One region of the Actinoallomurus sp. NPDC052274 genome, then DNA from elsewhere that is predicted to be linked to it. Evidence: predicted binding sites of a transcription regulator. Region 1 holds the regulator's gene; the other holds the start of a gene.

The links. The regulator HrcA, encoded in region 1, represses chaperone genes, less so after heat shock. The targets are predictions, from matches to a motif close to TTGGCACTCTCNNNNNGAGAGTGCCAA.
Region 2: a site for HrcA is predicted at 1,709-1,735, ahead of groL (chaperonin GroEL). Genes of this name have one in related genera too.

What each region holds. Positions count from the first base shown of each region.
Region 1 is NZ_JBFAUT010000040.1:58,416-69,268, reverse strand. Features, by position in the region: gene AB0K82_RS29125 (DUF4870 domain-containing protein) at 1-588, opposite strand, end outside; gene AB0K82_RS29120 (DUF4870 domain-containing protein) at 597-1,223, opposite strand; gene AB0K82_RS29115 (DUF3097 domain-containing protein) at 1,316-2,137, opposite strand; gene AB0K82_RS29110 (MBL fold metallo-hydrolase) at 2,300-3,106, opposite strand; gene hrcA (heat-inducible transcriptional repressor HrcA) at 3,242-4,255, shown strand; gene dnaJ (molecular chaperone DnaJ) at 4,256-5,386, shown strand; gene AB0K82_RS29095 (MFS transporter) at 5,435-6,997, opposite strand; gene AB0K82_RS29090 (Lrp/AsnC family transcriptional regulator) at 7,063-8,052, shown strand; gene AB0K82_RS29085 (16S rRNA (uracil(1498)-N(3))-methyltransferase) at 8,049-8,780, shown strand; gene AB0K82_RS29080 (hypothetical protein) at 8,789-9,436, opposite strand; gene AB0K82_RS29075 (SigE family RNA polymerase sigma factor) at 9,436-9,975, opposite strand; gene AB0K82_RS29070 (histidine triad nucleotide-binding protein) at 10,289-10,639, shown strand; partial or broken gene AB0K82_RS29065 (PhoH family protein) at 10,756-10,853, shown strand, end outside.
Region 2 is NZ_JBFAUT010000029.1:81,635-92,487, forward strand. Features, by position in the region: gene thrC (threonine synthase) at 1-437, shown strand, start outside; gene AB0K82_RS24430 (MoaD/ThiS family protein) at 434-712, shown strand; gene AB0K82_RS24435 (cold-shock protein) at 1,228-1,428, shown strand; gene groL (chaperonin GroEL) at 1,863-3,494, shown strand; gene AB0K82_RS24445 (DEAD/DEAH box helicase family protein) at 3,681-7,187, shown strand; gene AB0K82_RS24450 (methyltransferase domain-containing protein) at 7,226-8,362, opposite strand; gene AB0K82_RS24455 (MvdC/MvdD family ATP grasp protein) at 8,359-9,321, opposite strand; gene AB0K82_RS24460 (hypothetical protein) at 9,916-10,853, opposite strand, start outside.

The DNA.
Region 1 (10,853 bases):
GATGTAGGCGAGCATCGCCCACGTGGTCTCGTCGACCGCCGCGAAGCCCTGGCGCGGCGGCCCGTAGCCGTACGGGACCGGCGGTCCCGCGTACGGCGGCCCGGGTCGGTTCGGCGGCGCGCCGTAGGGCGGCGGTTCGGGCGGTCCGCCGTACGGCTGCGCCTCGGGGCCGGGCCGCGGCCCGGCCGGCGGGCCGTACGGGCCGGTGTGCGGACCCGGCTGTGCCCCGGCCGGTCCGCCGTACGAGCCGGAGTGGGGGCCCGGCTGCGGGCCGGTCGGCGGGCTGTACGGGCCGGGGTGGGGGCCCGGCTGCGGGCCGTACGGACCCGGCTGCGGCCCGGAACCGGGACCCGGCTGCGGCGACCCGTACCAGGGGCCACCGGGCGGCGGACCGTCCGGAGACGCCGGTCCGCTCATGAGCGGATCCGGCGGCTCGAAGGACGGCCGGGGGTCCCGCGGCTCGGGCGGGCGCTGGTCCTGAGGTTCGGATGGCCGGGAGTCCTGCGGCTCGGGCGGACGCGGGTCCTGAGGTTCGGACGGTTCGGAGTCTCGGGGCGCGGGCGGGCGCGGGTCCTGCGGCTCGGTCACGGGGTTTCCTAGCGGAAGATCGGCCAGGCGGCGATCGACGGCAGGCGGTACCACTCACAGCGGTTGGCGCCGATCGCGGCCTTGACGACGCAGAAGAACTCGACGGCGAGGACCGCCAGCAGGATCAGCAGCCCGGTCATCCCGATGAGGTACAGCGTCGAGAACGCGAGGAGGTTGCAGACGATCATCGCGATCGACAGGTTCAGCGCCTGGACGGCGTGGAACCGCGCGAATCGCGAGGATCGGCCCCTGGCCAGGTAGACGATGGCCGGGGCGACGATCCCGACGACGAACATCCCGACGTAGGCGGGAACGGCCCACCTCTCGTCCTCGTCGGTGACCGGCCCGCCGGGGGCCATCGGCTCGCGGTGCCGCTTCGCCGGCTTCGGCGGGGCGTGGCCCGCGCCATGCCCCGGGTGCCGCTGCGGCGCGCCGTACGGCTGCGGAGAGTATCCGCCCTGGTAACCGCCCTGACCGTACCCTCCTTGGCCGTAGCCGGCCTGGGGGTACCCCGGCTGCGGGTACGGCGCGTGCCCATGGCCTCCGTGCCCGGGACCGTACGCCTGGGCCCCGGGACCGGCAGGACGGCCAAGTCCGGAGCCGGGACGCCCGTGGCCCGGTTGCCCATAGGTCATCTGCCTGCTGCCCCTTCCGGCGGAACATGAGAATTTCGTGGCGAACGCGCAGTTTATGAGACGCACGCCGACGCCGGATGGTTTCGCGGACCTCAGCCCGATCGCGGCGCGGTGACGAAGTCGATGAGCTCCTCGACCCGCCCGAGCAGCGCGGGCTCGAGATCGGTGTACGCGCGGACCCGGCCGAGGATCGCCTGCCACACCTCGCCCGGCTCGCCCTTCCACCCGAGCGCGGCGATCACGCCTTCCTTCCAGGGTATCCCGCGCGGAACCCGCGGCCACGCGGGGATGCCCAGGACCGAGGGCTTGACGGCCTCCCAGATGTCGATGAAGGGGTGGCCGGTGACCAGGACGTACGGGGAGGAGACCTGGTCGGCGATCCGGCTCTCCTTGGATCCGGCCACGAGATGGTCGACGAGCACACCCAGCCGGCTTTCCGGCCCCGGGCCGAACTCCGCGACGATGTCCGGGAGGTGGTCGACGCCCTCGAGGTACTCCACGACGACGCCCTCGACCCGCAGGTCGTGCCCCCAGATCTTCTCGACGAGCTCCGCGTCGTGGCGGCCCTCGACGTAGATCCGGCTCTCCCGCGCCACCCGCGCCCGCAGGTTCGGCACGGCGATCGAACCAGACGCCGAACGGGCCGGACCCGCCGCCCGTACGGGACGGACGAGCGTCACGGGCTTGCCGTCGATGAGGAACCCGGCCTTCGCCAGCGGGAAGACCCGGCGCTTGCCGAACCGGTCCTCGAGGGTCACGGCGTCCTTCTCGCAGGCGACGACCGCACCGCAGAACCCGCTCGCCGGATCCTCGGCGACCAGGCCCGGCTCGGCGGCGACCTCGGGGATCTGACCCTTCCGCGGCCGGCGCCAGTCGCCGGACAGAACGTCGCGTCCATAGTCTTTGCTCCGCACGCGTCGCACCGTACCGGTCCGGCGGCGGGCGGGTCAGCCGCCCCGGCGCGCCCGTCCGGACGCGTGCCGGCCGGGGCGGCCGGTTCACCCCGCGTCGAGACGGCCACGCGTACGGGCGGGGGCCCGGGTGCGGCGCCGGGGGCGCGGAAACAGGGGCGGCGGCTATCCGGACCCGGATCGGCGGCCCAGGTGGTCGTGGCCGCGCCGGACGGCCTCCCGGAGCGTCTCGGCGGGGTAGGGCCAGCCGCCCGCGGCGAGGGCCTCCTCGACGTCCAGCCCGGCGGCGTGCGTCTCCCGCACCCGGCGGGCCACCATGTCGATCTCCTCCCGCTGCCGGACCGCGAACTCCCGATCCACCGGCGCGCCGTGACCCGGCACGAGCACGCCGTCGACGGTCCGCAGCAGGGCGGCGAGAGTGGCCGGCCACTCCAGCGGGAAGGAGTCGGCGCCGTACGCCGGCGGGCCGGACTGCTCGATCAGGTCACCGGTGAACGCGCACCGCGCGTCGGGCGTCCAGACGACCACGTCGCCGTCGGTGTGCCCCGGGCCGAAGTGCCGCAGCTCGACGACGCGGTCGCCGAGGTCGAGCTCGGCGCGGTCGGTGACGAGCCGGTCCGGCGCGAGCAGGAGATCGGTCTCGACCTTCTCCGCCCAGCCGGGGAACTCGCGCGCCAGCATGGGCCGCGCGGTCTCGGCCAGGTAGGCGGGCAGCGACGCGTGTCCCCAGCGCGCCCCGCCGGTGAACGCCGCGTTGCCGAAGCAGTGGTCGAAGTGGCCGTGGGTGTTGACGACGATGGGGTTCTGCACGCCGAGCTCCCGAAGGTCGTCGCGCAGGCGCACGCCCTGTGCCACACTCGCGCGGGTGTCGACGACGACGGCGTCCGCGGACCCGACGATGACCCCCACGGTCACGTCGAAGTCGGAATAACGACGCTGGAAACAGCGTTCCGCAATTTCGTGCCAGGTCACAGGAGTGACTCTGCCACGCTCGACGCGAGAACGTGATCCACCGGCGTCTCCTCCTGCGTGCCCCCGAGCCGTACACTTGGCACTCAGGGGAGAAGAGTGCCAGATTGAAGGGCTGTGGACACGGGAGGTGAGTGCGTGCTCGACGACCGGAAGCTCGCGGTGCTGCGGGCCATCGTCGAAGATTACGTGTCCACCCACGAACCGGTGGGCTCGAAGGCGCTGGTCGATCGGCACAACCTCGGCGTCTCGCCGGCCACGATCCGCAACGACATGGCCGTGCTGGAGGAGCAGGGATACATCGCCCAGCCCCACACCAGCGCGGGGCGCGTGCCGACCGACAAGGGATACCGGCTGTTCGTCGACCGGCTGTCCACGATCAAGCCGCTGTCCGCGGCCGAGCGACGCGCGATCGAGACGTTCCTCGCCAACGCCTACGACCTCGACGACGTCGTCAGCCGCACCGTGCGGTTGCTGGCGCAGTTGACGCGGCAGGTCGCGGTCGTGCAGTACCCTTCGCTCACGCGGTCGTCGGTGCGGCACGTCGAGCTGGTACCGATCGCCTCCGAGCGGCTGCTGCTCGTCGTGATCACGAACACCGGTCGGGTCGAGCAGCGGGCGATCGAGACGCACGGGCCCGTGTCCGACGAGGCCATCGCACACCTGCGGGCGCTGCTCAACGCGCGTCTGGACGGGTGCTGGCTGACCGACGTTCCCGACGCCCTCGCCGACCTGCCCGAGCAGGTGCCGGCCGGCGAGCGGGCGCTGGCGACGACGGTGCTGTCGGTTCTCCTCGAGAGCCTCGTGGAGAAGCACGAAGAGAAGATAATCATCGGCGGCGCGGCGAACCTCGCGCGCGCCGACTTGTCCCAGAGCCTCCGTGACGTGCTGGAGGCGCTGGAAGAACAGGTCGTCCTGATGCGGCTGCTCGGCGAGGCGGGGGACCCCTCCAGCCTCACCGTGCGGATCGGCACCGAGAACCCGCACGAGAGCCTGCGCACGACCTCGGTGGTGGCCACCGGGTACGGCGCCGGCGACCAGGCCGTGGCCCGGCTCGGCGTGCTCGGTCCGACGCGGATGGACTACCCCGGGACGATGGGAGCAGTACGCGCAGTGGCACGTTACGTCGGTCAGATTCTGGCGGGGTCGTAAGTGGCGAACGACTACTACGCGACCCTCGGGGTGCGCCGTGACGCCAGCGCGGACGAGATCAAGAAGGCGTACCGCAGACTCGCCCGTGAGCTGCATCCGGACGTCAACCCCGACCCTGCCACCCAGGAGCGGTTCAAGGAGATCACCCAGGCGTACGAGGTGCTCTCCGATCCGAAGAAGCGCGAGATGTACGACCTGGGCGCCGATCCGTTCGCCAGCGGCGCCGGGGCGGGAGCGGGCGGCTTCGGCGCCGGGTTCCCGTTCAGCGACATCATGGACGCCTTCTTCGGCACCGCGACCCAGCGCGGGCCGCGCAGCCGGGCTCGGCGGGGCCGCAACGGCACCGTCCGGGTGGAGCTCGACCTGTCCGAGACGGCGTTCGGCACCACGCGCGAGCTGACGGTCGACACCGCGGTGGTCTGCGACACCTGCTCGGGCTCCGGCACGGCCCCCGGCACGCACCCCGAGACGTGCGACATGTGCCACGGCCGCGGCGAGGTCCAGCAGGTCACCCGGTCGTTCCTCGGCCAGGTGATGACCTCCCGCGCCTGCCCGCAGTGCGGCGGCTACGGCACCATGATCCGCACGCCCTGCACGGAGTGCTCCGGTGACGGACGGGTCCGCACCCGCCGCACGATCAAGGTCCGCATTCCCGCCGGCGTCGAGAACGGCACGCACATCCAGCTCGCCGGCGAGGGTGAGGTCGGCCCCGGCGGCGGCCCGGCCGGCGACCTGTTCCTCGAGATCGTGGAGCTCCCGCACCCGATCTTCGAGCGGCAGGGCGATGACCTGCACTGCACCGTCCAGGTGCCGATGACGGCGGCCGCGCTCGGCACGTCGCTCACCGTCGAGACCCTGGACGGCCCCGAGGAGATCGACATCCGACCCGGCACCCAGTCCGGCCAGGTCATCCCGATGTACGGCCGGGGCGTCAAGCACCTCAACGAGAACGGCCGCGGCGACCTGATGATCCACGTGAACATCGAGACGCCCACCAAGCTCGACGAGGAGCAGGAGGAGCTACTGCGCAAGCTGGCGAGCCTGCGCGGCGAGGAGCGCCCGCCGGGCAAGTTCGCCCCGGGCCAGCAGGGCTTCTTCTCCCGCCTCCGCGACGCCTTCAACGGCCGCTGACCCTTCGCCGAGGCCCCCGCTCCCGATACCGGAAGCGGGGGTCTTCGCTCACCCGTCGGCCGACTGTGCCCGCTCCGCCGGTTCGGCCCGCCCTTCCGGTTCGGCCCGCTTCACCGGGGCGCGCATGAGCGCCGCGCCGCCGCCCGCCAGGACGATCAGCCCGGCCGCGAGCCCGAAGGCCGGCCCGGCCGCGTGCGGCGACGCGGCGCCGGACGTACCGCCCGCGCGGGTGCCGGTCGTCAGGGAGTGAAAGAACACGGTGCCGAGGAGCGCGACACCAAGGGTGCCGCCGAACTGCTGCACGGCGTTGAGCAGACCGGCGGCCGACCCGATCTCGTGCGGGCGCACCCGCGTGAGGGCGGTGGTGAAGAACGGCACCGTGAACAGTCCGTTCCCGACGCCGCACAGCGCGAGCGCCATCGGCAGGAAGACGGGGTACGCCCCCGCCCGCGCGGCGGCGTAGGCGGCGATGGCGGACACGAGACCGGCGAGCATGACGGCCAGCCCGACGAACATCATGCGCGCCCCGTACCGGGGCACCAGGCGCGTCCCCGACACCCAAGAGGAGACCGCCATTCCGCAGGACCACGGCAGCAACGTGAGCCCGGCGGTGAGAACGTCCTCGCCCAGGCCGACCTGCACCTGGAGCACGACGACCAGCATCAGCCCGTTCATCACCGCGAAGAACAACGTCGAGGTCGCCAGCGCCGCGGGAAAGCCCCGATCGCGGAAGAGACTCGGCTCGACCAGCGGCCGGCGGCCGCGCCGGGCACCGTACCGCTGCTGGACCCCGAACCCCACCAGGACCACGACCCCGGCCGCCAACGCGAGCCGGCCGCCGTCCGGCATGCCCGCGGCGCCGCTCTGGATCAGCGGGTGGACGACCAGTCCGGCGCCCGTGATCGCCAGTACCGTGCCCGGCAGGTCCAGGCGCGGTCGCACCGCCGCCCGGTCCTCGCGCAGGAGCGGGATCACGGCCAGCACGGCGGCGGCGAGCGGGACGTTGACGAGGAAGACCGCGCGCCACGAGGAGCCGAACAGGTCGGCGTGCGTGAGCACCGCGCCCAGCACCGGCCCGCAGATCGCCGCCAGACCCATGACCGGCCCGATGCTCCCCATCGCCCTGGCCAGCTCGGCGCCGTCGAACATGACGCGGATCAGCCCGATCGTCTGCGGGATGATCAACGCCGCGGCCGCCCCCTGGACCGCCCGCGTGGCGATCAGCGCGGCGGCGTCGGGCACCAGCGCACAGCACAGGGACGCAAGCGCGAAGGCCGTGACCCCGACCGCGAACACGCGCCTGCGCCCGACCATGTCGCCCAGCCGGCCGCCCGTGATCAGCAGCACGGCGAACGGCAGGGTGTACGCGGCGTTGAACCACTGGATGTCGGAGGCGGCGCCGCCCAGGTCGGCGTGGATGACCGGCGCGGCGACCTGCACGATCGTGGCGTCCAGCAGGTTCATCGCCTCCGCCGTGAGCAGGGCGGCCAGCGCCGCCCAACGCCACCGGTACGCCGAGCCCACGGCCACCGTGTCCCGTATCTCCATCGCCTGCTTCCCTTCGGTCGACTCGATGTCGCGGGTCAGCGTGGGGCGGCAGGGGTGAGTCATTCCATCTATGGCGCGGAATCGGCGGATAATTTCCATCGATACCGGATTCGGTGCAGGATTCGGCCATGCTCGACGACCTCGATCGCCGTGTCATCCACGCCCTGCACATCGACGGACGGGCGCCCTTCAGCCGGATCGCCCAGGTCCTCGGCGTGTCCACCCAGACCGTGGCGCGCCGCTACCGGCGGCTGCGCGCGGAGGCGGGACTGCGGGTCGTCGGCCTGACGGAGCCGGGCCAGGCCGGGCAGACCCAGTGGATGGTCCGGCTCACCACCACGCCGTCCACCGCCCAGGCCCTCGCGCGATCCCTCGCCCGGCGGCCGGACACCTCCTGGGTCAAGCTCGTCTCGGGTGGAACGGAGATCTTCGCGATCGTGCGCGCGCCGCACGGCGTGGAGGTCTCCCGCGCGCTGCTGCTGCGGGACATCCCGCGGAGGGCCGGCATCACCGCCGTCTCCGCACACTGCCTGCTGCACAGCTATCTGGGCGGCCCCACCGCGTGGCGCGGCACCACCCAGGCGCTCAGTGACCGGCAGCAGGCGCTGCTTCGGCCGGCCCACGCGCCGGCCGCCCCGGACGGAAACCGATCATGGGCCCCCGCAGATCACGCCCTCCTCGACGCGCTACGCCGTGACGGCCGCGCCTCGTACGGCGACCTGGCCACGGCGACCGGCTGGTCTCAGGCCACCGTGGCGCGCCGTCTCACCGACCTCCGCTCCCGAGGAGTGCTCTTCTTCGACGTCGAGATCGATCCCGTGCTCCTGGGCGCGACGACCCAGGCACTGCTGTGGATGGCCGTCGCACCGGCACGCCTGGACCACGTCGCGACCACCCTCGCCGGCCACCGCGAACTCGCCGTGGTCGCCGCCACGACCGGCCCCACCAACCTGCTCGCGCAGGCACTCTGCGCGGATCCGGCCGAATTGCACCACTACCTCACGCGGCGCCTCGGCGCCCTCGACGGGATCCACACCATCGAGACCGCTCCGATCCTCCACACGCTCAAGGCCGCGGGCTCGCTCGACTCCGCCGCACGCCTACGATCGGAGCCATGAGCCCACCCCTCTTCCTCAGCGACCCCGCACGCCTCGAGTCCGACCGGATCCTCCTCGACGGGCCCGAGGGACGTCACGCGGCGGCCGTACGCCGGCTGCGGCCGGGGGAGCGGGTCGACCTCGGCGACGGAGCGGGCGTTCTCGTCGAGTGCGTCGTCACCTCCGCCGAGCGGGACAGCCTGCGCCTCGAGGCCCGCGCGCGCCGGCGCGTCCCCCGCCCGGATCCCCGGATCGTGGTGGTGCAGGCCCTGCCCAAGGGCGACCGGGGCGAGCTGGCGGTCGAGACGATGACCGAGGTGGGCGTCGACGTCATCGTGCCCTGGACGGCCGCCCGCTGCGTCACCCAGTGGCGCGGCGAACGTCGCGCCAAGGCGCTCGCCCGGTGGCGCGGCGCCGCGCGCGAGGCGGCCAAGCAGAGCCGGCGTGCCTGGCTGCCCGAGGTGACCGAACCGGCCGACACGGCGACGGCCGCCGAACGCGTCCGCGGCGCCGCCCTCGCCGTCATCCTGCACGAGGAGGCCGACCGGCCGCTCAGCCGCGTCGACGTCCCGGCCACCGGTGACATCGTCGTCGTCGTGGGCCCGGAGGGCGGTCTCACCGACGACGAGGTCGCCGCGTTCGAGGCCGCAGGCGGCGTCACGACGCTCCTCGGCCCCACCGTCCTGCGCACCTCCACCGCGGGGGTGGCCGCGGCCGCCGTGCTCCTCAGCCGCGGCGGCCGCTGGTAATCCTCAGCTCACGGGGACGACTGGGCCGACGGCTGCTGCGCGCCGTTGGTCGGCGTGTCGGTCGTCGGCACCTGCGTCGGCGTCGTCGGCGGCGGCGGAGACGCCGGCTGGGTCGGCGGCGCCGACGTGGCCGTGTCCGGGCCGCACGTGACCTGCGGGGAAGGAGCCGGGCTCGCCGTCTGGTCGTCGGCCGAACCGATCGGCGGCCTGATCGGGTCCTCGCCCGGCGGGCACTTGTGCCCCGGGATGACGTGGGCGCCGGACGGGCCGGTCCTGGACGCCGACGGGTGCGGCACCGCGCTCACGTCCGGACGGGACGGATTCACCGGCGGCCAGGCGGTCACCACCTTCTGCCCCCCGGGCGCCGACGTGCCGTCGTCGTGCCGGTCCGCGGGGCTGAAGTGCCCCGTCTGCACGAACGTCTTCAGCGCCGGCGTCGTCGACACGGCGACCCCCGCGACCATGACCGCGGCGGCCACGGCCGCAAGCGGGCGCAGCCACGGGATCGCGAACCACGCGCCGAAGCGCCGCTCCTGCTTCTTCGCTATCTTGCCGCGGATCTGCTCAAGCCCCTCTGGAGAGGGCGTGACCGCTTCCGCTTCCGCCTGCAAGACACGGCGCAGACGCTCGCCGTACTCGTCGAAGGGTTCGGTCATTAAAGCTGCTCCAGAACGCTGCGTAGCGCGGCCATCCCGCGCGCGGTGTGGCTCTTGACGGCTCCCCGGCTGATCCCCATGGTGTTGGCGATCTCCGCCTCTGACAGATCACCGTAGTAGCGCAGCACCAAGGCCTCGCGTTGCCGGGTCGGCAGGCTCCCCAGGGCCTTGACCACGGCCGACCGCTCGAGCTCGACGATCGCGCCGTTCTCAGCGCTCGGCGCGTCCGGCAGGCCCTTGGGAGCGTACTTCTCGACGACCGCCCGGTGCCGCAGTACGGATCGTGACCGGTTGACCACCGACTGCCGGAGGTAGGAGAGGGCTTTCTCCGGGTCGCGCAGCCGCCGCCAGGCCCCGTGCATGGCGACGAACGCGTCCTGCACCACTTCCTCGGCCGTCGCCAGGTCACGCACCAGGAGTGCGCTGAGGCGTACGAGGGAACGGTAATGAGCGCTGTAAAGCGCGGTAACCGCCTGGTCAGCGTCCCACGCCACGGTCACAGCGCCCGTCGTTCCTCTGGCCACGAGGGTCTCGGTCACATCAGTAGGACGCGTGCCCTCGCCGTGAGGTTTACGAAAGGGCATTCCTCGTCTCGCCTTATCCGCCCGTCAGTGCCGTCGTCGGCTGTCGTCCTGATTGGACGCACGCCTTGACCCAGCAGGTTCGTGCGAACGTCACCCGGCCTCGGATTTACCGAAGGATCCGGCGCTGGGGGTTCGCGTGAAGGTAACGATAACCAGACAAGGGAGTGCCTTGGCCATAGTTACACGCCGGAGGCCGTAACGATTCGCGGACGGCCGCGACACCCCGTGGCGCGATAACATGCGCTGATCCTTGGCGAAGGAGAGCGCATTGACGGAACAGGACTGTTTGTTCTGCAAGATCGTGTCCGGGGAGGTGCCCGCGGACGTCGTTCGGGAGACGGATCGGACGATCGCGTTCCGGGACATCAACCCGCAGGCGCCGACGCATGTGCTCGTCATCCCGCGCGACCACCATCCGACCGCGGCGGCGCTCGCCGCCGAGGACGGCGACCTTCTCGCGGAGCTCGTCCGCGCGGCGCACCAGATCGCGGTCGCCGAAGGCATCGAGGAGACCGGGTACCGCGTGGTGTTCAACACCGGTCCCGGAGCGGGACAGACCGTGTTCCACGTGCACGCGCACGTGCTCGGCGGCCGCGGTCTGGGCTGGCCGCCGGGATGAGCGGGCGTCCCCGCGCGGTCGGAAATTGAGTGGCCCGGGCCGGTACCATGGGTGATACGCAGCCGAAGACCCGACGTGACCGGAAGGTAGGGGCGAAAAGGCCGCAAGGCCGCGCTATGGCCGAATCAACTCATACCGGGGCTGTGCCCGACGGCGCGCCCACGCAGATCAAGATCGTGATCCCCGACGATCACTCGATGGTCGCCCTCCTCGG
Region 2 (10,853 bases), on a different contig from region 1:
AGATCTTCGGAGCCCAGGCGACCGGCTGCTCGCCCGTCTCGGCCGCGTTCAAGGCCGGCCACGACGTCGTGCAGCCCGTCAAGCCCTCGACCATCGCCAAGTCCCTCGCGATCGGCAACCCGGCCGACGGGCCGTACGTCCTCGACGCCGTGCGCCGCACCGGAGGGGCCGTCGAGGACGTCTCGGACGAGGAGGTCGTCGACAGCATCGGCCTGCTCGCCCGCACCGAGGGCATCTTCGGTGAGACGGCGGGCGGCGTGACGCTGGGCGCGCTGCGCAAGCTGCTGTCGGCGGGCGTGCTCGACCCCGACGCCGAGACCGTGTTCATCAACTCCGGCGACGGCCTCAAGACCCTGGACGCGGTGGCCCCGGTCGCCAAGCCGTCCGCGAACATCGCCCCGACCCTCGAGGCATTCCGAAAGGCAGGTCTGGCGTGAGCTCGATCAGTGTCCGCATCCCGACGATCCTGCGCAGCTACACGGGCGGCGAGGCCGAGGTGAAGGCGACGGGATCGACCGTGCGCGAGGTCGTCGCCGACCTGGAGGCCAACTACTCGGGCATCGCCGCCCGCATCCTTGACGACAACGGCAGGATCCGGCGGTTCGTCAACGTGTACGTGGGCGAGGAGGACGTGCGGTTCGCCGACGGCCTCGACACGCCGACGCCGGACGGCGTCCAGATCTCCATCATCCCGGCCGTCGCCGGCGGCTGAGCCGCTGGACCCGTGTTCGAGCCGCTCAGCCCGCGTCCGAGCCGCTCAGCCCGCGTCCAGTCGCGAGCCTGTGACTGAGCCGCGGAGCCCGCGGCCGGTCGCTCCGGGTGGCGACGGCACTCACGGGTTACACCCTGTAGCGAGACTCCCCGCGATCCCCGGTGCTCACCGAGTCCATCGACTCGGTGAGCACCGGGGATCGTGCGTTGGGCCGCCGAAATGTCGGACTCAAGGTGGTCTGCTCCACGCTCCTGAGCGGGAATTGCGTTTTCCTTATCCGGATTTTTGGACATCGGTGGTTAGTTCCGGTTCAAGGATCCCGACTTTTGACCAGCATCGGCCGCCCGCACTTCTGGGGTAAAGGCTGTTCCACGGACGGTAGCCGTGTGTAGGGTCGGCGATGGCCGCCGCAGCCGAGTCGGCGGGCGATCGACGGGTTCCGCAGTGGTCCGCGGGCTCGAATCAGTGACCGTGGCCAATGGTCACGGGAATTGCCCTGGTGGGAGTTGTTTGGAATGGCGCAAGGCACCGTCAAATGGTTCAACGCGGACAAAGGCTACGGCTTCATCGCGGTCGACGGTGGCAGGGATGTGTTCGTGCACTACTCGGCCATCGTCGCGGATGGCTACCGCAGCCTCGAGCAGGGGCAGCGGGTCGAGTTCGAGATCACGCAGAGCGACCGCGGACCGCAGGCGGACGCGGTTCGGGCGCTCTAAGTCCCATAGCCTGACGGAGGCCCGGCGCTTCGGCGCCGGGCCTCCGGCCGTGGAGCGCGCTCCGGCGGCCGCCGCCCCGCCCCGGGTCCACGGGTACACGCGCGCGCCGCCTGGATCACCGGGACCATCCCCCCGGCCGTCCGTCCGGCGTGCGTCCTCCCCGTACGCCCCACGCCTCCTCACCTCGGCCTATGCGGGTGGGAGCGGCATTGGCGAGATGTTCACCCTGGTGAGGGTCGAGCCCGCTTGCACTCTCAGGGGGAGAGTGCTAAACAAGCGGTTGGCACTCTAGTATTGAGAGTGCCAACCAAGTGATCGAGGCGATGAGGCCTCGCATCCGGCGACGGAATGGAAGTCGTCGGGTGAGGTCGTCCGTCGCGGGCGTCGACTCGATCCGCGTGAAAGCCACCCCGTTCCGGGAGGATCTGGAGCCTATGGCTGCAAAGATGATCGCGTTCGACGAGGACGCGCGGCGCGGCCTCGAGCGCGGCATGAACCAGCTTGCCGACGCCGTGAAGGTGACCCTCGGTCCCAAGGGCCGTAACGTCGTTCTGGAGAAGAAGTGGGGCGCCCCCACGATCACCAACGACGGTGTCTCCATCGCCAAGGAGATCGAGCTCGAGGACCCGTGGGAGAAGATCGGGGCCGAGCTCGTCAAAGAGGTCGCGAAGAAGACCGACGACGTAGCCGGTGACGGCACGACGACGGCGACCGTGCTGGCCCAGGCGCTGGTCCGCGAGGGCCTGCGCAACGTGGCCGCCGGCGCCAACCCGATGTCCCTGAAGCGGGGCATCGAGTCCGCGGTGGAGCGCGTCAGCGAGCAGCTCGCGCAGATCGCCAAGGACGTCGAGACCAAGGAGCAGATCGCCTCCACGGCCTCGATCTCCGCCGGCGACACCTCGATCGGCGAGATGATCGCTGAGGCGATGGACAAGGTCGGCAAGGAAGGCGTCATCACGGTCGAGGAGAGCCAGACCTTCGGTCTGGAGCTCGAGCTGACCGAGGGCATGCGCTTCGACAAGGGTTACATCTCGCACTACTTCGTGACGGACCCGGAGCGTATGGAGGCCGTCTTCGACGACCCGTACATCCTGATCGTCAGCTCGAAGATCTCGGCGAACAAGGACCTGGTGCCGGTTCTGGAGCAGGTCATGCAGGCCGGCAAGCCGCTGGTCATCATCGCCGAGGACGTCGAGGGCGAGGCCCTGGCGACCCTGGTCGTCAACAAGATCCGCGGTGTCTTCAAGTCCGTCGCCGTCAAGGCCCCGGGCTTCGGCGACCGCCGCAAGGCCATGCTGCAGGACATCGCGATCCTGACCGGTGGCCAGGTCATCAGCGAGGACATCGGCCTCAAGCTGGAGAACACCACGCTGGACATGCTCGGCCAGGCCAAGCGCATCGTGGTGACCAAGGACGAGACCACGGTCATCGACGGCGCCGGCAACCCCGACGACATCGCGGGCCGGGTCAACGAGATCCGCGCGGAGATCGAGAACTCCGACTCCGACTACGACCGCGAGAAGCTCCAGGAGCGTCTCGCCAAGCTGGCCGGCGGCGTGGCCGTCATCAAGGCCGGCGCGGCGACCGAGGTCGAGCTGAAGGAGCGCAAGCACCGCATCGAGGACGCCGTGCGCAACGCGAAGGCGGCCGTCGAGGAGGGCATCGTCCCCGGCGGTGGCGTCGCGCTGCTGCAGGCGAGCGTCCGGGCGTTCGAGAAGACCGACCTCGAGGGCGACGAGGCGACCGGTGCGCAGATCGTGCGCCGTGCGCTGGAGGAGCCGCTGAAGCAGATCGCGGTGAACGCCGGCCTCGAGGGCGGCGTCGTGGCGGAGAAGGTTCGCAACCTCGAGCCGGGCTTCGGCCTGAACGCCGCGACCGGCGAGTACGTCAACATGTTCGACTCGGGCATCATCGACCCGGCGAAGGTGACGCGCTCGGCGCTGCAGAACGCCGCGTCCATCGCGGCGCTGTTCCTCACCACCGAGGCGGTCATCGCCGAGAAGCCGGAGAAGGAGAAGGCTCCGGCCGGCGCTCCCGACGGTGGCATGGGCGGCATGGACTTCTGAGTCCACTCGCTTAAGGGGCGGTCCGAGGTGCTGGGACCGCCCCTTTCGCATGCCCGTCCCTTCGTCCAGGCCCGAATCGCTGCCGGTAAAGCCCTTGGGGGTTCATTTTCGGCGATCACTGGGCACAAGTGGAGCCTTGCGATATTCTGCAACGTTCTTCGCAACTCCACGGGTAGCTGAGGGGTCATGGCGCAACCGATCGATGAGCTGGCGAAACGGTCGCGGAATTTCGGTTTCCTCCTGCAGCACGAACCACTGCTGGTCATCGACGGGGCCGCCGCGGAGTCGTACCTCTACCGCGACCCGGACGCGGCGATGGCCAAGGCTCGGCGGTTCACGGAAACTCTGGCGAAACTACTGGTCAGCCACACGCAGACGACGGTTGTGGGCAATACGCAGCACGCCCGGGTCAAAGCCCTCGCTGACGCGGGTGTCCTTGTGCCCAAGATTCGCCAGGCGTTCGACGATGTCCGAATCTCGGGTAATCGGGCGGTCCATTCACATTGGGGAGACGTACGTGCGGCGCTGTCATGCGTACGCTCGTGCTTCGAACTGGGCGTCTGGTTCCACCGTGTGGTGACCGGTGGCCAGGCTCCGCAGGGTTTCGTGCCGCCGCCCGATCCCGCCGAACGGGCCGCCGCGACGTCCACGGAACGCGCTCAGCTCGGCGAGTTGCGCGCGGAGTTGGAGCGAATGCGCGAGCGGCTGGCCGAAGTGATGGTGCACCGGGACGGCCAGCTTTCCAAGCTGGAGGCCGAGGCCCGCGCCCGCCAGCAGGTCGAAGAGGAGCTCGCGCAGGCCCTGGTCGACCAAGAACGGCTGCAGGCGCTGGTCGAGGAGGCCGAGCAGCGCCTCGCCGAGGCGGAGGCCCGCTTCAACGCGGAACTGCGGAGCGCCCGGAAGGTCGAGGCCGTCGAGCGGGACGCCTTCATCGCGCGCGCCCAGCAGGCGGCGGGCGAGCCGCTGACCGAGGCCGAGGTCCGCACGCGCGTGGACGAGATGCTGCGGTCGGCCGGCTGGGACGTGCAAAACCCTAAGGGGACTAACCTGTTCGCCGGCGAGGGCGTGGCCGTTCGGGAGGTGGCGACCGCCGATGGCGTGGCCGACTACCTGCTGTACGTGCGCCAGAAGCTGGTCGGGGTGATCGAGGCCAAGCGCGAGGGGCGAATCCTGTCGCCGGTGGAGGCCCAGTCGGCCCGCTACGCCGAGTCGCTCACGGGCTCTCAGCAGCTCGCCTCCTGGCGGATTCCACTGCCGTTCCGGTACGAGACGACAGCGGTGGAGACGCACTTCACCAACGGTCTCGATCCCATTCCCCGTGCCCGCCAGGTGTTCTCCTTCCACCGACCGGAGACGCTGTACCGCTGGATGCGCGAGGCCGACGCCGAGCCCGAGGCCCTCACGCTGCGCGCCAGGCTGCGCACCCTGCCGCCGCTGGACACTCGAGGCCTGCGCAAGGCCCAAGTCCGTGCCATCACCGGGCTGGAGGAGTCACTGGCCCGCGATGAGCAGCGCGGGCTGATCCAGATGGCGACCGGCGCGGGCAAGACCTATATGGCGGTCACCGAGATCTACCGCTTGCTCAAGCACGCCAAGGCCCGCCGAGTGCTGTTCCTCGTGGACCGCAACAACCTTGGCAGGCAGGCGTACACCGAGTTCGACAATTTCATCACGCCCGACGACGGCCGTAAGTTCACCGAGCTGTACAACGTCGAGCGCCTAGGCGGCGCCGCGATGAAGGACTCGACCAAGGTCGTGATCTCCACGGTGCAACGCCTGTACGCCCGACTGCGTGGTCAGGCGGTTGACCCGGACGTCGAGGACGAGGCGTTCGACTCCTACGATGCCGGAGGCGTGGTCGACGTCGAGTACAGCGCCGACCTGCCGCCGGAGACGTTCGACCTGATCATCGTGGACGAGTGCCACCGGTCGATCTATGGCGTGTGGCGTCAGGTGCTGGAGTACTTCGACGCCTACCTGGTCGGGCTGACCGCCACCCCCGTCAAGCAGACGTTCGGGTTCTTCCGCCAGAACCTGGTCAGCGAATACACCTACCGAGAGTCGGTCGTCGACTCGGTCAACGTCGACTTCGACGTCTACCGGATTCGCACGGAGCAGGCCGAGCAGGGTGCCACCATCGGCCGGGGCACCGTCGTGCCGATCATGAGCCGGCCCACCCGTCGCAGGCGGTACGAGGAGTTGGACGACGACTTCACCTGGACCGGCTGCCAGCTCGGCCGCAAGGTGATCAGCACCGGGCAGCTACGGCTGGTGCTGGAAACATTCCGCGACCGGCTCTTCACCGAGATCTTCCCTGGCCGCAAGTACGTGCCCAAGACGCTGATCTTCGCCGTGGACGACAACCATGCCGAGGAGATCGTGCAGATGACGCGGACGGTGTTCGGCCAGGGCAACGACTTTTGCCAGAAGATCACCTACAAGGCCGCCGACCCCGACGCCCTGATCGCTGCGTTCCGCAACTCTCCGGACCTGCGGATCGCCGTCACCGTCAACATGATCGCCACAGGTACCGACATCCGCCCGCTGGAGTGCGTGTTCTTTCTCAACGAGGTCAAGAGCTGGGCACTGTTCGAACAGATGAAGGGCCGTGGTGCCCGCACCATCGACCCGGCCGAGCTCAAGCAGGTCACCCCCGACACCGACGCCAAAACCCATTTCGTCATCGTTGACGCCGTCGGCGTCACCGACTCGCCCCGGGTGGACGCCACGCCGCTCGTCCAGCACAGCGAACGCCAGATCAGCTTGGAGGCTCTGCTCAACAAAGTAGGCACGCTCACCATCAGGCCGGATGAGGTCTCCACTCTGGCCGGCCGTTTGGCTCGCCTCAACAAAGAGATCACTCTGGAGGAACGTGCTGAGCTGGAGACCCTGGCCGGTCGCCCGCTGAACGAGGTCATCGCGTCGGTGTCGAGCTGTGCCGATCCGGACCGGGTGCAGGAGGCCTTCGCCGCCGGTGGCAAGAACGCCGTCCATGACCTGGTGGTCCAGGCCGTGCGCCCGCTCGCCGAGAACGCCGAGCTGCGTCGCCGCCTGCTGGAGATCCGCCGCGCCCACGACGTGTACTGGGACGAGGTCAACCGCGACACCCTGATCGAGGCCGCCGCCCAGGATCCCCGTATTCGCGCCGAGGAGGTCGTCACCTCGTGGCGGGCGTACCTGGAGGAACACCGCGAGGAGATCACCGCGATCGAGGCCGCGTACCGCAGTGGCCAGTCCGGTCGTGTCGCCTACGCCAGGCTCAAGGAATTGGCTGCGCGCATCGCCCGCCCGCCGCAGGCGTGGACGCCCGAGGAGCTGTGGAAGGCTTACGAACGCCTCCAGCTCGCCACCGACCGGCCCGGCGTCGAGCATGGCCCGATCGATCTCATCGGCCTGATCCGCTTTGAACTCGGCATCGACGAGCAGCCCAGGCCCCACCGCAGTGTCGTGGAGGAGCGGTACGCCGCCTGGCTCGCCAAGCAGCGGCAGGCGGGCGTCGAGTTCACGGCGGACCAGCGCTGGTGGCTGGACCACATCCGCGACGTGGTGATCACCCATGCCGCCATCGACCACACCGAACTCGACGAGTCCCCCTTCACCGAACGCGGCGGCGTCGACGGCTTCCTGCACGCCTTCGGCGACGACCGCGCCGCCACGCTCCTCACCGACCTGAACCAGAACCTCACCGCGTGACGGGCGTCCTGCCGGAATCCTGAGCCTGAAACGCGACCTTACGGGTGGCCGGGTCCTACCCAGCTGTGCCCGTCCGGCTTCAGATGCCAGAGACGTTGTGCGGTGGGACCGACGGTCAGTCCGAAAGCCTCCACGTCGGGGCTCGCGTGCTCGGTCCACCAGGCGTGGGCCTGTTCGACCTGTCCCCATATGTCCACCGGGCCGCCGTATTCGACCTTTGCAGGGGTGGCCCTGGTGACGTCAGCCCATGATCCGTCCGGAGTGGTGATCCGTGTCGCGTCCGGACCGGGGAATGCGTTGATCCCTGGAAGACGCTGCCAGGTCAGCAGAGACAGGCCGGGCCTGCGCAACGCCTCGCTGCCGATCTCGCTCTTCCGCCTGTGGACGCTGGTCGCATCGATGGGGACCACGTCGGGGATGCCGGGCCGTACGGCGTCGGGCCGGGCCGACATGAACCCCCACGTGCACGACACGAGGGGGCCGCTCGCGGTTCCGTCAGGGGCAACGGTGAGCCGTGCGAGTGCCCCGGCCCACGTCATCCCCCGCGGCCTTACATCGGCCAGGATCAGCCCACCTGGGCGGGTTTGCTCGACCCATGCGTGCGGCACCTGTTCGACGGCCACGGTGGCTATGACCCGGTCATAGGGGGCGCGAGCCGGGTACCCCCGGAGACCGTCACATGCGGCGACGGTCGGGCGGTATCCGGCGTCTGAGAGGCGGACGCATGCGGCGTCGATCAGTTCGGGGTCGATGTCCACGGTGGTGACGTGCTCCGAGCCGAGGCGTTCGCACAGCAATGCGGCGTTGTAGCCGGTGCCGGTGCCGATCTCCAGCACGGACATGCCCGCCCTTACGTCCAGGATGTGCAGCATCCGGAGCATGAGGCTGGGCCGGGTACTGGAACTGGTGGACCACTCGAACCCCGGTTGATCCGGGTGTTCCTTGCGCTGGGTCACGAGGGTGTCGTCGGAGTACACGACAGGGAGCCATCGAGGATTGCCGGTGCTCCGGAGGCCAGATGGTTCGTCGTCGCTGTAGAACTCGGGCACGAACATGTGCCGGGGCACCGACGCGACGACGTCGCGCCATGCCGGATCGGTAATGACGCGCTGCTCGGTGAGCTGGTCGGCAAGGGCCGCCGCGTGGACCCGCCAGTCGTCGGTGGCGCTGCTCATACGGGCGCTCCTATGAGGGTGTCGGCTATGGCATCGGCGATGGGCGCACCGGTCTCCGCTTCAAGCCATGCCCATTGCGAACCGGGGCCGCATTCCAGGAACCACCATGTCCCGTCGTCCGTCACGCTGAAGTCGAACACACCGAGTTCCAGGCCGAGCGTTTTGAGATAAGCGTGACAGGACGCGGTGACGTCGGCGGGAACTCTGGTGATCTCGTAGGTCAGCGTGTCGTAGCCGGTCCGAAAGTCCTGACGGGCGGCCGGATCCACGGTGTGTATTGCGACAGCGTGGACCGGCCCGTAGCGAGTGGCGACGACGCGCACATCATGGGTTTTGGGCACGTTCCCCTGGAAGAGATGCAGCGTCGTGGCGACCCGGTCGTCGATGGTAACCGGATCGACTGGAGTCGTGTAGATCAGCTTGACCTGATCGTCTTCGCTGATCAGCTTGTGCATGATCGCCTTGTACACGGCGCCGTCACCGGAGCGACCGAATTCGCGGGCGTCGCCGGGATGGTTGGTGAGAAGACTCGCAGGTGTGCGGAATCCGCACCGCGCAGCGGTGGCCATCTGAAGCGGCCGGTACTCGGCATCGGCTAGCCGCGCCGGGTGCGACACCCACCTGGCCCGGAGTGACATGAACATTCCGCCGAATCCGAAGCGGGCTTCGACTGTGGCAAATCGCCGTTCTGGCTCGCTCAGGCACGCGGGAAAGGTGAACGGCTGCGACTGGCGGTAGTACACCGCTCTGATCGTTTCCAGTCGGACGGCCCCTTCCGGAGTGGTGATCTCTCCATACCAGCCGTCTCGGCCAAGCCGGGCGCTGACGCCGGCCTGGGAGGGGAACCATGCCGTGTCGAACCACGTGGTCCCTACGCCACGTCTTGCGAGCGCGTCCGAGACATACACGGCTTCTCTGTCGTCCCGTTCCGCGAGCATGAGAACCGTCTCAGCGGACATCAATCGGTCACTGTCTCCGTCACCGTATCTCTGCGAATCTTGCTGTCGTCGGAGTATTCCGTCGGTTTGTTTACCCTCGTGGTGCTGGTGGGCTTCTCATGCCTACCGATGAAGCGGATAGGCGTAGGAGGAATAGCGCGGTCCATTCCCCAGGGACGGGCCGTCTCCGTGGGTGCCTGGGAACTGACGGGCACCGTGTGCCCGGGGAGCCCGAGCGGGAAACGGTCGGATGGATTGATCAGGGGGCTTTCATGCATTACGAACGATCCTTTTCGGGGAACGTGTGTCGATATCTCCATCCCCGGCTGCGGCGTGCCTCACGAGTGGAATTTGCACTGTCCCAGCGGGTGATGAACGAGTGAACGATGCTCTTACGGCACCAGGGTAAACGGCGATGCCATCGATTCGGATAAGTCTTCGTGAAGTGACCCGTGGTGACCCCTCCTCGACCTCTGTGCGCCGTACCCGGACAGGCGTGTCTTCACGTAGTGGTGATCGGGTCGTATTACAGCCCGACGGTGACGTCGGCCTGATCAGGAGGCCAGGACATGCGCGTACATGGGTGCATGAACGCCCTCCCAATGCGGTGCCCCGTCAGGCCGCTACGAGACGGGAACGAGCGTAGTCGGTGAAGTCGCGGGCACTCGCCGAATCCTTGAAGGGCGCGAGTTCCTTTTGGAAGTCCCGCAGAAGCTTCTGCGCGCGGTCGGAGTTGATTTGGTCGGCGAGGAGGTCCACGACCTGGGTGCCGGAGTCGCAGGCGGCATCAACATCACCGGTCCGCAGATGCGAGACGGCGAGAACGCTGAGACACGCGATGCGGTCGCGAGGATACGCACCAGCCCACGAGCGGATCGCTGCGATGATCTCCTTCTGGCCATTCTTGTGATCGCCCAGGTCGCATAGTGCCCGGCCCGTCTCGGCTGCGACCCAGGATTCGTCGAACCAGCGCGACCACGCGGGGGCGTCCCCGCTCGTTGCCCGGCCCAAGCGTGTGCTCGCGCCGGCCAGGGCACGACGGGCGGTGGCGCCGTCACCGGCCTTGGCGTAGGCACGCCCGGCATAGGTCCAGGCGATCGCCTGGACGACATCGGGTGTCTTGCGTTCGGCCTCTGCGGTCGCCGCGTCCATCAGCTGCGTCGCATCGCGCAGCCGGTCGGTCTCGCAGGCCCGCATTCCGAGGCGCCCCACGATGCGTACACCGCGCGCATGGTCCCCTGCAGCGGCTGCCGCGCGGAGGGCGGCGAAGAGGTATTGCTGCGCGGCGGATTCCCGTTCGTACTCGGCTGCGGCCCAGCCTGCATGCATGCCGAGGTCGGCAGCCGCTCCGAAGAGTCGTCGGCCGATTGATTCGGAGTAAGTGCCGTTTTTCAGCAGAATCGTGACGTAACGAAGATCGGAGTGGAGCATGTTCAGCATCCCGCCGCCGCCGTGTTGGCTCATCTCGCCGCGAATCATGACGAGCTTCTCTATCTCGCTGACCAGGGCTTCGCTCACGTGCCGTCCGCGTGCCTGGAGAGCGACGAACGGAC